DNA from 2 places in the Paenibacillus sp. MY03 genome. Region 2 is predicted to be linked to the other one. Evidence: riboswitches for the same ligand, from Rfam matches in the RefSeq annotation. Region 2 holds a riboswitch; the other holds the start of a gene.
What was found. A riboswitch is a leader RNA that binds a small molecule or an ion and turns the genes downstream of it on or off. The one in region 2 is predicted to bind thiamine pyrophosphate.
Positions count from the first base shown of each region.

Region 1: it holds a riboswitch for thiamine pyrophosphate, as region 2 does, so the genes downstream of both, thiC (phosphomethylpyrimidine synthase ThiC) here and B1748_RS10300 (ABC transporter substrate-binding protein) in region 2, are expected to answer to the same signal.

Region 1 is NZ_MXQD01000050.1:24,999-32,973, reverse strand. Features, by position in the region: gene B1748_RS29400 (ThiF family adenylyltransferase) at 1-853, opposite strand, end outside; gene thiC (phosphomethylpyrimidine synthase ThiC) at 846-2,609, opposite strand; TPP riboswitch at 2,769-2,871, opposite strand; gene ytvI (sporulation integral membrane protein YtvI) at 2,929-3,960, opposite strand; gene yfkAB (radical SAM/CxCxxxxC motif protein YfkAB) at 3,987-5,144, opposite strand; gene B1748_RS29380 (HD-GYP domain-containing protein) at 5,499-6,617, opposite strand; gene B1748_RS29375 (bifunctional metallophosphatase/5'-nucleotidase) at 6,775-7,975, opposite strand, start outside.
Region 2 is NZ_MXQD01000008.1:246,773-254,747, forward strand. Features, by position in the region: gene B1748_RS10275 (DUF2515 domain-containing protein) at 1-1,045, shown strand, start outside; gene B1748_RS10280 (glycosyltransferase) at 1,101-2,177, opposite strand; gene B1748_RS10285 (spore germination protein) at 2,305-3,852, shown strand; gene B1748_RS10290 (Ger(x)C family spore germination protein) at 3,865-5,073, shown strand; gene B1748_RS10295 (GerAB/ArcD/ProY family transporter) at 5,109-6,203, shown strand; TPP riboswitch at 6,279-6,387, shown strand; gene B1748_RS10300 (ABC transporter substrate-binding protein) at 6,557-7,582, shown strand; gene B1748_RS10305 (thiamine-binding protein) at 7,679-7,975, shown strand, end outside; gene B1748_RS10310 (ABC transporter permease) at 7,971-7,975, shown strand, end outside.

The DNA.
Region 1 (7,975 bases), on a different contig from region 2:
CGCAGCCGCACTTCCCGCAAGAGGCAACACCGGAAGGCAGCTTAAATTCCCGCACGGCAAAATTCCATATATCCGCGTTCAGCCAAGTTCCCCGGACGGACTCCCTATTGCCCGTCAACCACTTGACGGCTTCGGCGACCTGAAGCGCGACCACCAATTCCACTGTCGCGGACAAGACGCCCCGCGTATCGCAGGAATCGCCTTCCTCGGCCTCCTCCTCCCCGCCGATCAAACAGGACAGGCAAGCCGTCCTGCCTGGGACCAGCATCGCGCTCATGCCCTGCGAGGCAGTTGCTCCGCCGTATACGAACGGGATGCCGAGCCGGAACGCCTCGTCGCAGAGCAGCAGTCGAGTAGCCGCGTTATCCGTCCCGTCCAGGATCAGATCGGTACCGGCTGCGAATTTGCCAATATTATGCTGGCTTATATCGGCCACATGCGCCTCGATTATCGCCTCTCCGTTTATCCGCCGAAGCTTCGTCTCCGCGGCCTTCGCTTTGGGCAGAACCCTGCGGGCATCCTCTTCGTCGAAAAGCGTCTGGCGATGCAGATTGCTAAACTCCACGTAATCCCTGTCTACTATCACGATTCTTCCAACGCCGGCCCTGGCCATATGCTGGGCGAGCGAAGCGCCGAGCGCTCCGCAGCCTGCAATCAACACGCTGGCTTCGCGGAGGCGAAGCTGCCCGGCCTCGCCGATCGGCGCGAAACGGATTTGGCGGGAATAACGTTCCCTCCAGCTCGCGCGAAGACCGTCCTCCGACGTCGCGCTCGAGCCGGCCGGCTGCCCCCCGGGGCCGGCAATGGCAGCGGGAGCTCCGCTTCCTTCTCCGCCGGCCATCCCGTCACGCATAGATTTCGTTGCCTCCGGCCTTAAATGCGGCGGACTTCTCCTTGAGCCCCGCTTCGATCGCTTCCTCCGTATCGAGACCGTTCTGCGCCGCATATTCCCGGATGTCCTGCGTGATGCGCATGCTGCAAAATTTGGGACCGCACATGGAGCAGAAATGCGCCGACTTGGCCGCTTCGGCCGGCAGCGTCTCGTCGTGGTACGACATCGCCCGCTCGGGATCAAGCGATAGATGGAACTGATCGCGCCAGCGGAACTCAAAGCGCGCTTTGGAGAGTGCATCGTCCCGCAGCTTCGCGCGAGGATGGCCTTTGGCCAAATCCGCCGCGTGGGCAGCGATTTTGTAAGTGATAACGCCTTCCTTGACATCTTCCTTGTTCGGCAGCCCCAGATGCTCTTTCGGCGTTACGTAGCAGAGCATCGCCGTGCCGAACCAGCCGATCATCGCCGCTCCGATCGCGGACGTAATATGGTCGTAGCCCGGCGCGATGTCGGTCGTCAGCGGACCCAGCGTGTAGAACGGCGCTTCGTCGCATACTTCCAGTTGGCGGTCCATGTTTTCTTTGATCAAATGCATCGGTACATGCCCGGGACCTTCAATCATCACTTGCACGTCATGTTTCCAGGCAATCTTCGTCAGCTCTCCCAGCGTATCGAGCTCCGCGAATTGCGCATCGTCGTTGGCATCCGCGATGGAGCCTGGCCGCAAGCCGTCGCCAAGCGAAAACGACACGTCGTAACGCTTCATGATGAGGCAGATTTCTTCGAAGTGCGTATACAGGAAGTTCTCCTTGTGATGAGCCAGACACCAGGCTGCCATAATAGAGCCGCCGCGAGATACGATCCCCGTTACGCGCTTGGCCGTCAGCGGGATGTACCGAAGCAATACGCCCGCATGGATCGTGAAGTAGTCGACGCCTTGCTCCGCCTGCTCGATCAAGGTATCTCTAAATACCTCCCAGCTGAGATCCTCCGCTTTGCCGTTCACCTTCTCTAGCGCCTGATAGATCGGCACGGTCCCTACCGGAACCGGCGAATTGCGCACGATCCATTCCCGGGTCGTATGGATGTTCTTGCCTGTCGACAGATCCATGATCGTATCGGCTCCCCATCTGGTCGCCCACGTCATCTTCTCTACCTCTTCCTCAATGGAGGAGGCAACGGCGGAGTTGCCGATGTTGGCATTGATCTTTACATGGAACCCTCGTCCGATAATCATCGGCTCGCATTCGGGATGATTGATGTTCGCGGGGATAATAGCCCGCCCCCTTGCCACTTCGTCCCTTACGAATTCCGGCTCCATCCCTTCGCGTATCGCGATGTACTCCATCTCCGGCGTAACGATGCCTTGTCTGGCGTAGTGAAGCTGCGTCACATTGCGTCCTTCCTTCGCCCGAAGCGGCTTGCGATCCAGGTTCGGAAATACCTCGGCGCCTCTCGTCCTGGCTCTCTCCTCGGATACGAAGCCGTTGTCCTCGGGCTTCACCTCGCGTCCTTCATATCGCTCGACATCCTCGCGATCCACGATCCATGTTTCACGAAGCGGCGGCAGCCCCTTTCTGACGTCGGCCCGGTAGCCCGTATCCGTATATGGACCGCTCGCATCGTAGACGAGCACCGGCTCGTTCGGAGTCTCCTCTCCGCTTCTCGACTGGCTCGGAGTCAGCGCTATCTCGCGCATCGGCACGCGAATGGAAGAATGACTCCCTTCTACATAGACCTTGCGGCTTCCCGGCAATGGCGTTGTCATAATCGGCATAACAAAAAACCTCCTCATGGAATTTGTGGAATTCCACCTGGAGGCATACTCAACATATAAGAAAGTTAATGGTCGACGCCACTCACGCAAACGCGCAATGACGTTGATACTTAGGCTTGCACAAAGCCGTCGAAGTTGCCTTCGGCGACCGGCAAGCCGGTATCCTATGTCCCACTTTCCTACGCTGGCATGACCCAGATCAGGTTCAAAGGGACCAAAGCAATCGCTTTATCTCAGCCTTTCGGCGCCCCTAGTGGATTTCCTTGTTTGACTATACTTCGTGCTCGCTGCTCCTGTCAACCCTAACTTCCCCAAATACTTACAGCTTGATCTTCTGCTGGAACAGTCCCGCTTGCCTTGCCGCCATATAAATAATGACGACGAGCGGACCGATAAATACGCCGATAACGCCGACAAGCTTAAAGCCTACATAGAGGCTGATCAGTGCCGGAAGCGCGCCGATACCGACGGAATCTCCCAGAATTTTCGGTTCCACGATGCGGCGGAATACCGTAATGACGAGGAACAACACAATCAGCCCGATGCCGGTATAGATATCGCCCGTCAGCAGCAGATACGATGCCCATGGAACAAGCACGGAGCCTGTGCCCAAAATAGGCAAAATATCCACAATAATGATGAGCAGCGCGATAGCCATAGGATATTTGATGCCAAGTATGAGCAATCCGATCAGTGAAAGTATGTAGGTCATGCCGCTAAGAATAATCTGGGAGCGCAGGAAGCCGAAGATCGACTTGCGCAGATTGTTCAGCACCTGGTCCACTTGGGAACGCGACGATTCGTCGAAGAAGGACAAGACGGATGCCTTCATCGTATTAAGGCTAAAGCTGAACATGTAGACGGCAACCAGGAAGACGATAAAGAAGATGAACATGCCCGGGAGCGTCGAAGCGAAGCCCAAGACCGTCGATGACAGCTTGCCTACCATCGAAGTAATCGTGTTCGTTAGGCTCATCAGATATTCTTCCAGCGTCGCGATGGCGTCTGGAGGAAGATTCTGGTACAGCCCTCTGGCGTCAACGAGCAGATTGTCGACAAAAGTGCTTGCATTTTCGAAGTAATTCGGCACTTTCTCCAGAAATGCAATCAGCTCTGCGATAATCTTCATTCCCAGCAACACGATGAGACCGACGAGAATGACCGTAAACAATGTACTGGATATGACGGCGGACACCAGCCGGTTGAGCCGGAATCGCTTCATCAGGAATACGGTCAGCGGCTCCAGAAAGATCGCTACGATCAATGCAAGCAAGAACGGCGCGCCTACGGTGAACATCAAATAAATAAGCAGCAAACCTACCGCGATAAGCACGATTGTCCTTATAGACATGCGGGTTATCCCTCCTTCCTCTATTTCTATTCAAGCTTGGCTTCGCGCATGTGGAAATCGACGTCGCCGTAATACATATCCTTTACTAGCAGGTTGGGACCGCAGCAAGCGGCTGCGGGACAATAACAATTTACGCTTCGCGCGAGCTTGTGATCCAGCCACTTGCCGAATACGTCGTCGAGGCGGGACGTCGAGATATTGCCGAACGCCGGCACGTCGGAGAAGTCGGTGACGAACACGTCGCCCGTGAACAAGTTGACGTTGAGACGGTTCCGTCCGTCGGGATCGTTCCTGACCGTCACGTTAGGCTCGCCCGCCAATCTTCTGAGCAGTCTACGATCCTCTGCATCGTCGCTGCATTGGTAGAAAGGCAACGTGCCGAACAGCATCCAGACCGACGGATCGCGGCGATCCAGCAGCAGTTCTACCGCTTTGCGCATCTGCTCCTTCGTAATGACGGGCAGATCGCGGGCGAATGAGCTTGGGTACATGGGATGAACCTCATGACGCTGACAGCCCATTTCAAGAATCAGCTCATGAATTTGATCGATCTTTTCATGCGTCCGATAATTGATCATGGATTCGGCGGACACGAGCACGCCTGCATCGCTGAGCCGCTTGGCGTTGTCGATCATTCGTGCGTACAGCTTGGCTGCCGCTTCCTTGGAGACGGCATGACCCGCTTTGGCGAAGCCGATCTCATGGAAGTCCTGCGCCGACGTGTAGTTAAACGAGATATGCATAACGTCGAGGTAAGGAGCCAAAAGCTCGTACCTGTTATAAGGCAAAGTTACATTGGAGTTAATCTGCGAGCGAACGCCCCGGCTTCTCGCGTATTGCAGAAGCGGCAGCATATATTCCTTGACGGTACGTTCCGAGAAGGTGGGCTCGCCGCCCGTAATGCTGATCGTCTGCAGATGCTCGACCTCGTCCAGACGGCGCAGCATGTTGTCCAGCGGAATTTTGGCTGGCTCCATCATGACCAGCGTATCGCCTACGGCACAGTGCTCGCAGCGCATATTGCATAAATTCGTAACCGTCATCTCCACGCTTGTCAGTACATGGCGACCGAATTGCTTAAGCGAGTTAAGCGGATCCCAAGGGTCATTGGAGGGAGTCAAAGGAGGCAGTATGTCGCGGGATGTCATGCCCAAATGCGGCCATGTCGTATCCAGCTTGTTCATCGGTTTCATCAGCTTTCAGCACCTAACTTCCGTTCTAGAGGTTGTTGAGAAATCCTCTATCGAAGCCTTTCAAGATGAGCGACCACGATTAAAGGTTGGATTTATCGCCAAATTGAATTTTGGTTTTCGAATGCTCAAAAACTAATAAATTCTATTGTGGTCAAAAAGTCCGCTTGCCATCATATCTTCTATTATTGTAATGTGAGATGTTTGAGGAAGCAAATAAAATGGTGTAAAAACGTCGCCCGGATGGACTTCATCCAAGAGCCGACAGAAAAAAGAGGCCTTGCGGGCCTCTTGAAACAACCATCGCTGCATTGCGGTAAATGCAAGCATCAATGGCTCGGGGTTCAGTTAAATGCCTGACACAAGCGGCACGTCCGTCTCTTCGTCGTTTACTCCGACGATCATGACTGTAAGCTGCTTGGACAGATCGATCTCGTACGGCGCCTTAAGCTCTTCTCCCGCTTCGTTGCTGAGGACTCGTACCACAGGGCGGTGCGGGTAGGAGGAATTTAGATCTACGACGATGCCTCGCTCACCCGTCATTAATCGGACGGACATGCCGATGGGATAGATCGCCACCTTGTCCCGGAACAGCTGCAGCATCCGCTGCTCGTACAAAGTGCCCGTGCCCGCGTACAACCGCTCCATCGCATCATGCGGCAGCATCGGAGACCGGTACACGCGGTTAGTCGTCATGGCGTCGTAAGAATCGACCAGGCCGATCCACTTCGCGTAGTCATGAATTTCATTGCCCTTGATGCCTCGCGGATATCCGCTGCCGTCCAGTCGCTCATGATGCTGGAAGGCGCAATGCGCCACGAGAAGCGACAAGTTCGGCTGATCCTTTAACATTTCATAACCGAGCTGAGGGTGACGCTTCATAAGTTCGAATTCTTCTCTGGTCAGCTGATCCGGCTTCTTTAGTACATTGACGTTAATCTGCGTCTTGCCAATATCATGCAGCAGAGCTCCGAGACCAAGGGTCGTCAGTTCGTCGCGCGAGTAACCGCTCGACATGCCTAGTAGCGTCGAGTATACGCAAACGTTCAGCGAATGCTGGAACAGATAATGATCGACTGTTCCCATGTTCATAAGCATGATCATGGCATCTTCCTGATTGGACAGATCATCTATAATTAAGTTCATCATCGCTTTAAAGGGCTGGGCGATATAGGGGTAGGCGGAGCCCTTTTTCCTATTAGGCCGCTCCATCAGCGTGCGGAAATTCGTACGGATTTCTTTAACCGCCATTCGGAACGTATCTTCGCGGATCAGGGTGGGGGGATTAATATCCTCCGTTCGCGCATCTTCGATGTATACGTATTGAACCCCGCATTCGGCAAGCCTCGTGATTAGCCGGCTGGTAAGCTCCATCCTCTCGCCAAGCAGCACGATGCCGTCTTCCGAAAATATTCTCTTGGCCAGTCTCATTCCCGGCTTGCACTGCATAATGGATAGCAAACGCATTTTCTCGGTCCTTCCCCGCTGTGACGTCCCTAACTATACATATCGGAAATACGATCTTGTATTGTTAATTTACGTGAAAATGCGAATTTTCGCAACCATAATATGCTAATTGTTCGACAAAAAACTCCGAAATTTTCTAAAATGTGACGACATAAGCTTACAAACGATGCCAACGTTTCTCTTTGCAGCTCCTCAGCGAAGGCTCGGAGCTTAATTCCCGCTCCAGCACATCGCGGATGAACTCCGGCAAATAATAGCGATAACTCTCCGCCTCGGCCAAAGACTCGTAGCCCACCTTAAAGCTGAACATATCAATCGAGCCTACCTCATAGAGCCTTCCGTCCTCCAGGAGCGAGCCGTTTACTCGCGCTTCGACGATACGATCCATCGGCTCCCGGCGCATGTCGAATTCCACCGTCATGCCGTCAATTGCAAGGCCTCCGAGCACCTCACCCCGAAAGCCAAAGCCTTTGATCGGCTTGGAAGCGAATTCCTCCTGGAGCGATTGCTCCAGCGCCGTCCTCAGCTTGGACCCGGCGATGGTCATCAGGCACGGATTAATCGGCGAAGGACAGATGGCATGAAGCTCTCCGGCGGTTACTTCCCCAATCGCGAGACCGCCAAGCAGCTGTCCTGCGTTAACAATCCCGATCTCGGCATTTGTCCATCGCCTGATGCCGATCGCGAGCAGATTGGAAAGCGGATTTTCGCGTCCCGGATGAGACGGTAGAGGTTCGTTGAGAAAGGCGGCCACTCGTCCCAGACTGACGCGGCTGGATTCGCGGAACTCGTGGATAATATCCTCCGCCGCAGGTCTCTCGGCGTAGGCGCCGGTGGGAATGGCTTGCCCGCGCAGCAAGGGCTCGGACCGGGCTTCATCCCAGCCAATCTCGATGCGTCCGACGTATTCGCCGAACTTCCCAGCTGCCGCGATCATAACTCCGTTAACGATAAGCGGCACTTCCAGCAGATGGTGCGTATGTCCGCCCAGAATAAGATGGATGCCCGGAACTTCTTCCGCCAGCTTTTGATCGAATCGAATGCCGAGATGCGATAATACGACGACAACGTCAGCTCTACCCTGCAGCCGCTCCGCTTCGGCACGAATCGCCTCCATGGGCTCAGTCGCCTTCCAGCCCAGCAGCTCATAGAACTGGCCGAAAGCGGCCGTAGCGCCGATAAGGCCGATCCGGAGACCGTTCTTGACGATAATCCGGCTGGGGCACAGCCACTCTGGGCGTTCCCCCGTCTCCAGCGTGAGCAGATTGGCACAGACGACGCTAAACTCCGACACGGGGGCGTACAGCTGTTCCAACGTCTCCGGCGTATAGGTCAGTCCCTCGTTGTTGCCCAGCGTA
Region 2 (7,975 bases):
GGCGCTGATTGCACGAATCCGGTTAGAAACGGAGGAGCTTAATCGGAATAATGTGACACGCACGGAGGGGTATCGTAATCTATATTTTCGTATGCCGGAGCTTCATTGGGCGCTGCTCGCACATATGGTATCGCGCAACGGCGGTTGGAACATGACCGATTTGCAAGGAGAATGGCTTCCTAGACTGCTGAACGAACGACAACGAAAGGATGTATTCCTGTTCCTGGAGCGGGCCAACAGGCTGATCTTCGGCGATGCTTATCCACAGCTTCTGCTGTACGAATGGAGCCGCAGGCTGGGGCGCAGTCTGTTCCATCTGCTGCCGGCGTTCGGCGTATCTTCGTTTATGGAGCCCGTATGGAGGCATTTCTGGAGGGACGGCGACTCTGCCATGTTGTCGACGGCGCTCATCGTGAACGAGCAGCATTACATCGACGAGCGGGTCGCGCGCCATCCCTATTTCGAGGAGCGGGTGCTGGGGACGATGTTCTTTGGCCTGCAGTCGCTGCTGCAGATGAATGCGGTGTTTTTCCCTTATCGCTGCGGGATGGATAATAGAGGGGAAGAGCTGCAGCTCGCCGGGCTTATTCTGGAACGTTTTCAGTCGCTGGATGAACGAATCGAATTCGGCAAAAGACTTTATGCCATGTTATTCGGCATTCCCCGCGTATTGGACGGCGTGCGTAACTTCGCTGCCGCCGTTAAGCATACCGGATCTCGCGCGGACTATGCGTCCGGCTTGTTCCAGCCGATTCGGCATCAGCCGCCAGAGCGATTTTATGCAGAGAAGCTGCTTGGCGGCAAGCTGAAGCCGGGCTCCACGCCGCTCTACAGCCCGCCGCTGCATGCCGCTTGGGGAGATCACGAGCCGGAGCCGCCGGAAACCGGCGATTGGTTCCGGGGACCGGAGCAGGTGGGCAAGTATTTTCAAAAACTGACTTTCCCGCCGAACTTCGAGATTACGAATGAATACGGTCTGCTGCTAAACAAGCTGGAGCTTGCCGTGCTGGCCGCACAACGAGGAGCCGCTTCTCCTTTGGCGTAGTAGAAATACGACAATGAAGAAGCGGCTAACGACTGCCAACATTGCGGTGCCGTCGCTAGGTCTTGGTTTTGTTGAAATAATTTTCGTTATATCGGATGCTGGGATGATCGGGATTAAACGTCATGGCTAGGCGATGATGCTCCAGCGCCTTGGCGCGGTTGCCTATTCGGTCGTAGCAGACGGTTAGTTGCAGATGGGGCAGCCAGGTGGACGTTGCGTGGTCGGTGGATCCCATGTTGCCCGATGGCCGTTCTACCGTTAACGCTTGCCCGAACCAGTAAATAGCCTGTTCGAACCGTTCTTGCCGGATGAAGACGCTCCCGAGCTCGCAGCAAATTTCGGGACGCGGAGTGTCGTAGCCGAAGGAGCGGAACAGAGAAGCCAGTTGGCCCTTGCTGTTCTTGAGCCGTCCGTAGCAATCCGCCTGCTTCATGCAAGCTCCGATATTATCCTCCACCCAGCCCTTGCCGCCGTCCAGAAATCGGCCGTACCACTCAATGGCCTCCTCGTTCCGGCGGTTATCCCGAAGCTCGTTAGCAAAATAATATTGGTCGCGCGGAGAGAAGGTTTCGCCGGCATCCCGACGTTTAAGATAAATGCGCAGATTGCGGTCGGTATGAAGCCGCTCTTTGCGATGGGTAACGGCGATATCGCTATGGAGGATACGGCCGAAGACAGCCAAATATTCATGTACGGGACCGATCCAGCGGAAGCCGAGGCTGCGTCTGACCAGCCGATTGCGGCGCAGACTGAAGACGGGGTTGCCCTTATGATCAAAGGTAAGGTGGTAATTCATGGAGACGCTGTCGTAAGGGAAATCCTCGTCGTTCTCTTCCTTGAGGGTCTTAAGCCGCGCTCTGTCCTCCGGCTCGACTACGTCATCGGCATCCAGCCATAAAATGAACGGCTGTGTCGCTCGATCGAAAGCGTAGTTGCGAGCGGCGGCGAAGTGATCGATCCACTCAAAATCGTAGATCGTCGCGCCGAAGGATGCTGCGATCTCTTTGGTGCGGTCCGTGGAGCCGGTATCAACGATCACGATTTCGTCGACGACGTCGCGCACCGAGGATAGGCAGCGGCCTAAACTTTCTTCCTCGTTCTTGACAATCATGCACAAGCTAATGCCGAGCATTGCTCCAACACCCTTTCTTCCTGACGTTCGTTGTAACATTGTATTAGCGCGCGAGCGGGATGGTGCCATACATAATCTCAGTAAGAAAGTGCCAACATAAGGGCATTATGGAAACAGAGGGTGCGCCATGAAACAATCCGAAACATCCCATGAAAGGCCGTTCCAATCTTCGCTGAAAGCGAACGTGCGAGCGATTTACGAACGATTTGGAGGAAGCAGCGACCTCGTCGTCAGACTGTTCCGCAGCGATGCGGCTCCGGAGCGCGAGCTCGCGCTCATGTACATAAGAGGAATCGTTGACGAGTCGACGATTAATGAATCTGTGCTTAGTCCGCTCATGTCCATGCAGCTTCCGAAGCCCGCCGGCAAAGAGGAGCCCGGGTTGCTGGAGGCTCTCCGGACAAGCATCTTATCCGTCGGTCAGGTAAAAGACGTGTTGATGCTGGAAGAGGCGATCCAACTCATGACCGGAGGCATGTGCTTGATCGCGGCGGAAGGCCATGCGGCCGTGCTTATGGCAGGCGTAGGCGGAGGCGAGCAGCGGTCGGTCGACAGCGCGCTGACGCAGACGGTCATTCGCGGTCCGCAGCGGGGGTTCGTAGAGGATTTAAATACAAACGTCAGCTTAATCAGACGTATTATTCGTTCTCCTAACTTGCATGTGCAAACGCACAAAATAGGGAGCGAGACTCACACGGATGTAGCAGTCCTCTATATGAACGGGATCGCGGACGAGGCAGTCGTCAAGGAGGTGTACCGGCGGCTCGCCGATATCGAGATCGACGGCGTGCTTGAGAGCGGTTATATCGAAGAGTTTATCCAGGACGAAACGTTTACGCTGTTCCCTACGCTTATGAACACGGAGCGTCCCGATACGGTAGCCGCATCCTTGCTGGAGGGCAGGGTTGCAATTGTCGTAGAAGGCACTCCGATCGCGCTGATTGCGCCCATTACGTTATTCAACTTCTTCCAGTCGACGGAAGATTACTACCATAGGTTTGACATCGCTTCGTTCGTCAGGATGATTCGTTATGGGGCCTATGCGGTGTCCATGTTGCTCCCCGCGCTCTATATTGCGGTGACGACCTTTCATCAGGAGTTGCTGCCCACAACTTTGCTCATCAGCTTGGCTGCCCAGAGGGAGGGGGTTCCGTTCCCGGGTCTCGTGGAGGCGCTGCTTATGGTGCTTGCCTTCGAGGTGCTGAGCGAAGCCGGATTTCGCATGCCGAGAGCGATCGGCTCTGCCATCTCCATAATCGGAGCGCTAGTGCTTGGACAAGCGGCAGTGCAGGCGGGAATCGTCTCGGCAGGCATCGTCATTGTCGTATCCTTTACGGCGATCGCAAGCTTCGTCATGCCGGAATTCAACATTGCCGCGACGTCCCGCATCATCCGGTTCGGATTGATGCTTGTGGCCGGGTTTCTCGGTTTTTTCGGCCTTTTTATCGCCATATTGTTCATTCTGGTTCACCTTGCTTCGCTGCGCTCCTTCGGAGTGCCCTACATGTCGCCCGTGGCTCCCGGAGCCAGCTTCAGAGGCTTATGGCGAGACGTATTCGTACGAATCCCATGGTGGGCCATCGTGCTTCGTCCCCAGGATCTGAAGCTGCGTAATCCCAAGCGAATGAAACGCTCGAAGAGACCGATTGCACAAAGGCAAATCAAAAAGCCGTAAGGAGGGAGTGCGTTGAAGACGATTAGGGCGGTGCTTCTGCTAGTCGTACTGGCCACTCTGCCGGGCTGTGGAAACCGGGCGGAGCATAACGAAATTGCGATCGTATCCGCGACGGGCGTCGATTGGGAGGATGGCGAGTGGGTGCTGACCTACCAGATCATCATCCCGAAGGCGATATCCGGCCATTCTGGCGGGAGCAATGGAGCGGCAATCAACGTCTTCTCCTCGCGAGCGGAGAACTTCCGGTCTGCGATTAGCAAGGCGAGTCAGGAGACGTCCAGGCGGCTGTATTTCTCGCATAACCAGATTGTAATTGTGGGACAGGATGCCGCTCGCAAGGGGCTGGGGCAGCTGCTGGAAACGTACCTTCGCAATCTTGATTCCAGAGAGAACGTCAACGTATTTTTGTCCAAAAGCAACGCGCGCCAATTGCTCGAGCAATTGATGCCGTTCGAACAGAATCCCGGCGAAGCTATCCACCGGATGATCGGCAACGAGGAGGCGAACAACTCTTCGTTCCGCCAAATGACGATCAACGATGTCCTGATGGATTTGTTCAGCAGCGTGCAGGCCACCGGTCTTCCCGTGCTCTCCCAGGTAGAAATGGAGGGCGGCACGGAACGCGGTCAGCAGCTGGGACAGTCGTCTTCGCCATCGAAGATCCGGCTGAGCGAGCTGGGGCTCATCGTGGGAGATAAGCTGGTGGGATGGGTGGATAATCGGGAAAGCAGCGGCATTAATTGGCTAAACAATACGGTCGACAGGACGACGGTCGGCTTCGCGTGCTCGGATCGAAAGTCCGCCAAAAAGGATTCCTCCATCCGCGTCGTGCGGGCGGAGTCGAAACGGACCCCAAGCTACAAGGACGGCAAATGGCGAATCGACGTGGACATCAAGGCCGAGGGCTCGCTGCTGGAGTACAATTGCAAGGGCGATATTAGCAAGCCGGATAAGATCGAAGCAATCGAGCGGAAAATCGAGGAGGAAATCCGTTCCACCGCCTTGAGCGGCTGGAGAGCGATCAGCGCGAGCAAAGCGGATGTCGTCGGCTTCGGCAATCTCATTCACAAAAAATATCCGAAGTTATGGAAGCAGGAAGTCTCGAACTGGAGAGAGACTTTCCCGGCGACGACAGTATCGGTTAATGTGTCCTTCAAACTGTCCACGACCGGATCAAGCGGCAACAACTTTAAGCAAATACAGGAGGATACTGGTAAGTAGCGAGGCGCCGGAATCGAATGAAGGGAGGAAAGGCTTTGCGACAGCAAATCGGCAAGAGTCAGCTTGCGCTGCTGATTATTTTGTTCCTGATCGGCAGCACGCCGCTGTTCGAGCTTGGCATCAAAGCGAAACAAGACTCATGGATCGCCATGGCAATTGCCGCGGCGACGGGACTTCTATTGACGACCATTTATCTGTTTATTCAGCGAAGAGCGCCGGAAGCTGACCTTGGGGAACTGTTGAAAATCCATTTCGGCAAACCGATCGGCGCCGCGCTGGGCTGCGTTTTTGCGTTGTGGTTCGCTTACGAATGTATGAGGAACGTACGGGATGTCGGCGAGCTGACGACCGCCGCCCTGCTGCAATTTACGCCGCAATGGGCGATTATGCTGTGCATCCTGCTTGTTGCGGCTTATACGGCTAGCAAAGGCGTGGAAGTATTCGTTCGGGTCGTGCAGATGTTGTTCCCGATTGCTGCCGGTAGCTACCTCATCATTGTATTCCTGCTGTTCTTCAGCGGCGTCGTGAAACTGGACCAGATCTTTCCGATCATGGAAAATGGACCTATGCCCGTACTCCAAGCGGCTTTTCCTGATCTTATTTCCTTTCCGTTCGGACAGCTCTTCGTCATGTTCGTTTTCTGGAGCCTGGTCAATGAAAAAAAATCGATAACCAAAATGACGATATGGTCGCAAGGCGGCGTATCCCTGTTCCTTATCTTCATGAATATGCTGATTCTATGCGTGCTGGGTCCGGCGTTGGCCGGCGCTACCTCATTGCCGCTGCTGCAAGCTGTGCAACTGATCCGGCTGGCCAATTTCCTGGAACGCCTAGACGTCATCGTGACCTTGCTTCTGTTTATCGGACTGTACGTGAAGATAACGGCTCTGTACCTTGCTTCCGTGTTCGTCTTTCACAGCTCGACAGGCATCGAGACCCGTAATCTGCTGCTTCCCGTCGGAGTCGTCGTCTATGCGATGTCGTTTTTGGAGCCCAATCATACGTTTCATATATGGCTGGGACTCGACGTGACGTTGAAGATGATGCCCATCTACCAGGTCGCCATTCCGCTGATCATGGTTGTGATCGGAGTGCGGAAGCGGTATAAAAAGTTGCCGGCGAGCGAATAGAACGATAAACATGGGAAAATAATGCTGGCATTACCCGCGGAGTCTGCTATAATTGGTTACGTAATTGACGAAACCGAATATGCTCCGGGGAGCTGGTTAGGCCGGCTGAGAGGGAATGACAACATTCCGACCCGTATACCTGATCCGGATAATGCCGGCGTAGGAACGTGAAGCGAGCGCTTCTTCATGATTTGGCGTACAGTCGTTGGGACTGCGCGCGAATCGTGATGACAAGCGCGTACCAAGCCGATTGCAACTCGCCCTCCTGAACAGGAGGGCGATTTTTTTTGGAATAAGGGAAAGAGCAGGAACGTCAATCCAGAAGACATAGAAGGCGGAGAGGGGAAGTACACATGCTGCACAAGAAGAAGGGATTATGGGGAAGAGGGCTCACGGCTACGGTGCTGGCCTTGACGTTGACGATCGCCGGCTGCGGCGGCAATGAGCCGGAAGGTGATAGCGGCGCTGGAGGCGAGAAGGAGCTTAAGAAGGTGAAGGTCGTGCTCGATTGGACGCCGAATACGAACCATACGGGATTATATGTCGCTCGGGACAACGGTTTCTTCGAGAAGCACGGCCTGGACGTCGAGATTATTCAGCCGGGACAAGACGGCGCCGATGCGATGGTCGCTTCCGGCGATGCCGCGTTCGGCGTCAGCTACCAGGAGTCGGTCACGATGGCCCGCATCGCTGGCGTGCCGATCGTCTCCATCGCTGCGGTCATTCAGCATAACACCTCGGGTTTCGCCTCGCCGAAGGCGAAAGGCATCGATTCGCCCAAAAAATTCGAAGGACAGCGTTATGGCGGCTGGGGAGCTCCGGTAGAAGAATCCGTCATCGATGCCCTTATGCAGGCGGACGGAGGCGATGTCAGCAAGGTCGACATTATGAGCATCGGCGACAGCGACTTCTTTGCGGCCGTGGAGCGGGATATCGATTTCGCTTGGATCTACTATGCCTGGACTGGCGTCGAGGCAGAGCTGCGCGGCGAAGAGCTGAACATGGTTTATCTGACGGACTACAGCGACAAGCTGGACTATTATACGCCGGTCTTGGTGACGAACGAGGAGCAGATCAAGTCGGATCCCGAGACGGTGAAGGCGTTCGCGGCGGGAGCGGCCGAAGGTTATCAATTCACGATCGACAATCCGGAGGATGCGGCTGAAGTGCTGATCAAGGCGGAGCCGGATCTGAACGCGGATCTTGTGCGTGCCAGCCAGAAGTGGCTCAGTCCGAAGTATCGGGACGACGCGCCGCGCTGGGGCGAGCAGAAGTTGAGCATATGGGAGAATTACGCAAACTGGATGTTCGATCAAGGACTGCTCGAGGGCAAGCTGGAAGCGGAGAAGGCGTTCACGAACGAGTTCCTGCCGGAATAACGGGAGTAACGGGAGCCAGGCATATAAGGACGGATCGGCCAATGGAGCGGATGCTCCGGTCGGATTGAAGATAACTTCGGAGAGGGGAACAAACAGATGGCAAACGCGTTGGTAAGCATTCAAATATTGCCGAGCACGCCGGGAGGGGCAAGCGTCCTTCCTTTCGTGGATCGCGCTATCGATATCATTAAGGATTCGGGCGTACCTTATCGGGTGGCTCCGCTGGAGACGACGATGGAGGGGGAGCTGTCCGAGCTGCTGAACATCGTACAGCTAATGAACGAAGCGATGACGGAGATGGGCTGCGCTTCGGTCATTTCCCAGATTAAAATATATTACAATCCGGAGAATGGCGCCTCCATGGGCCGACTGCTGGAGAAATACCCGGATGGC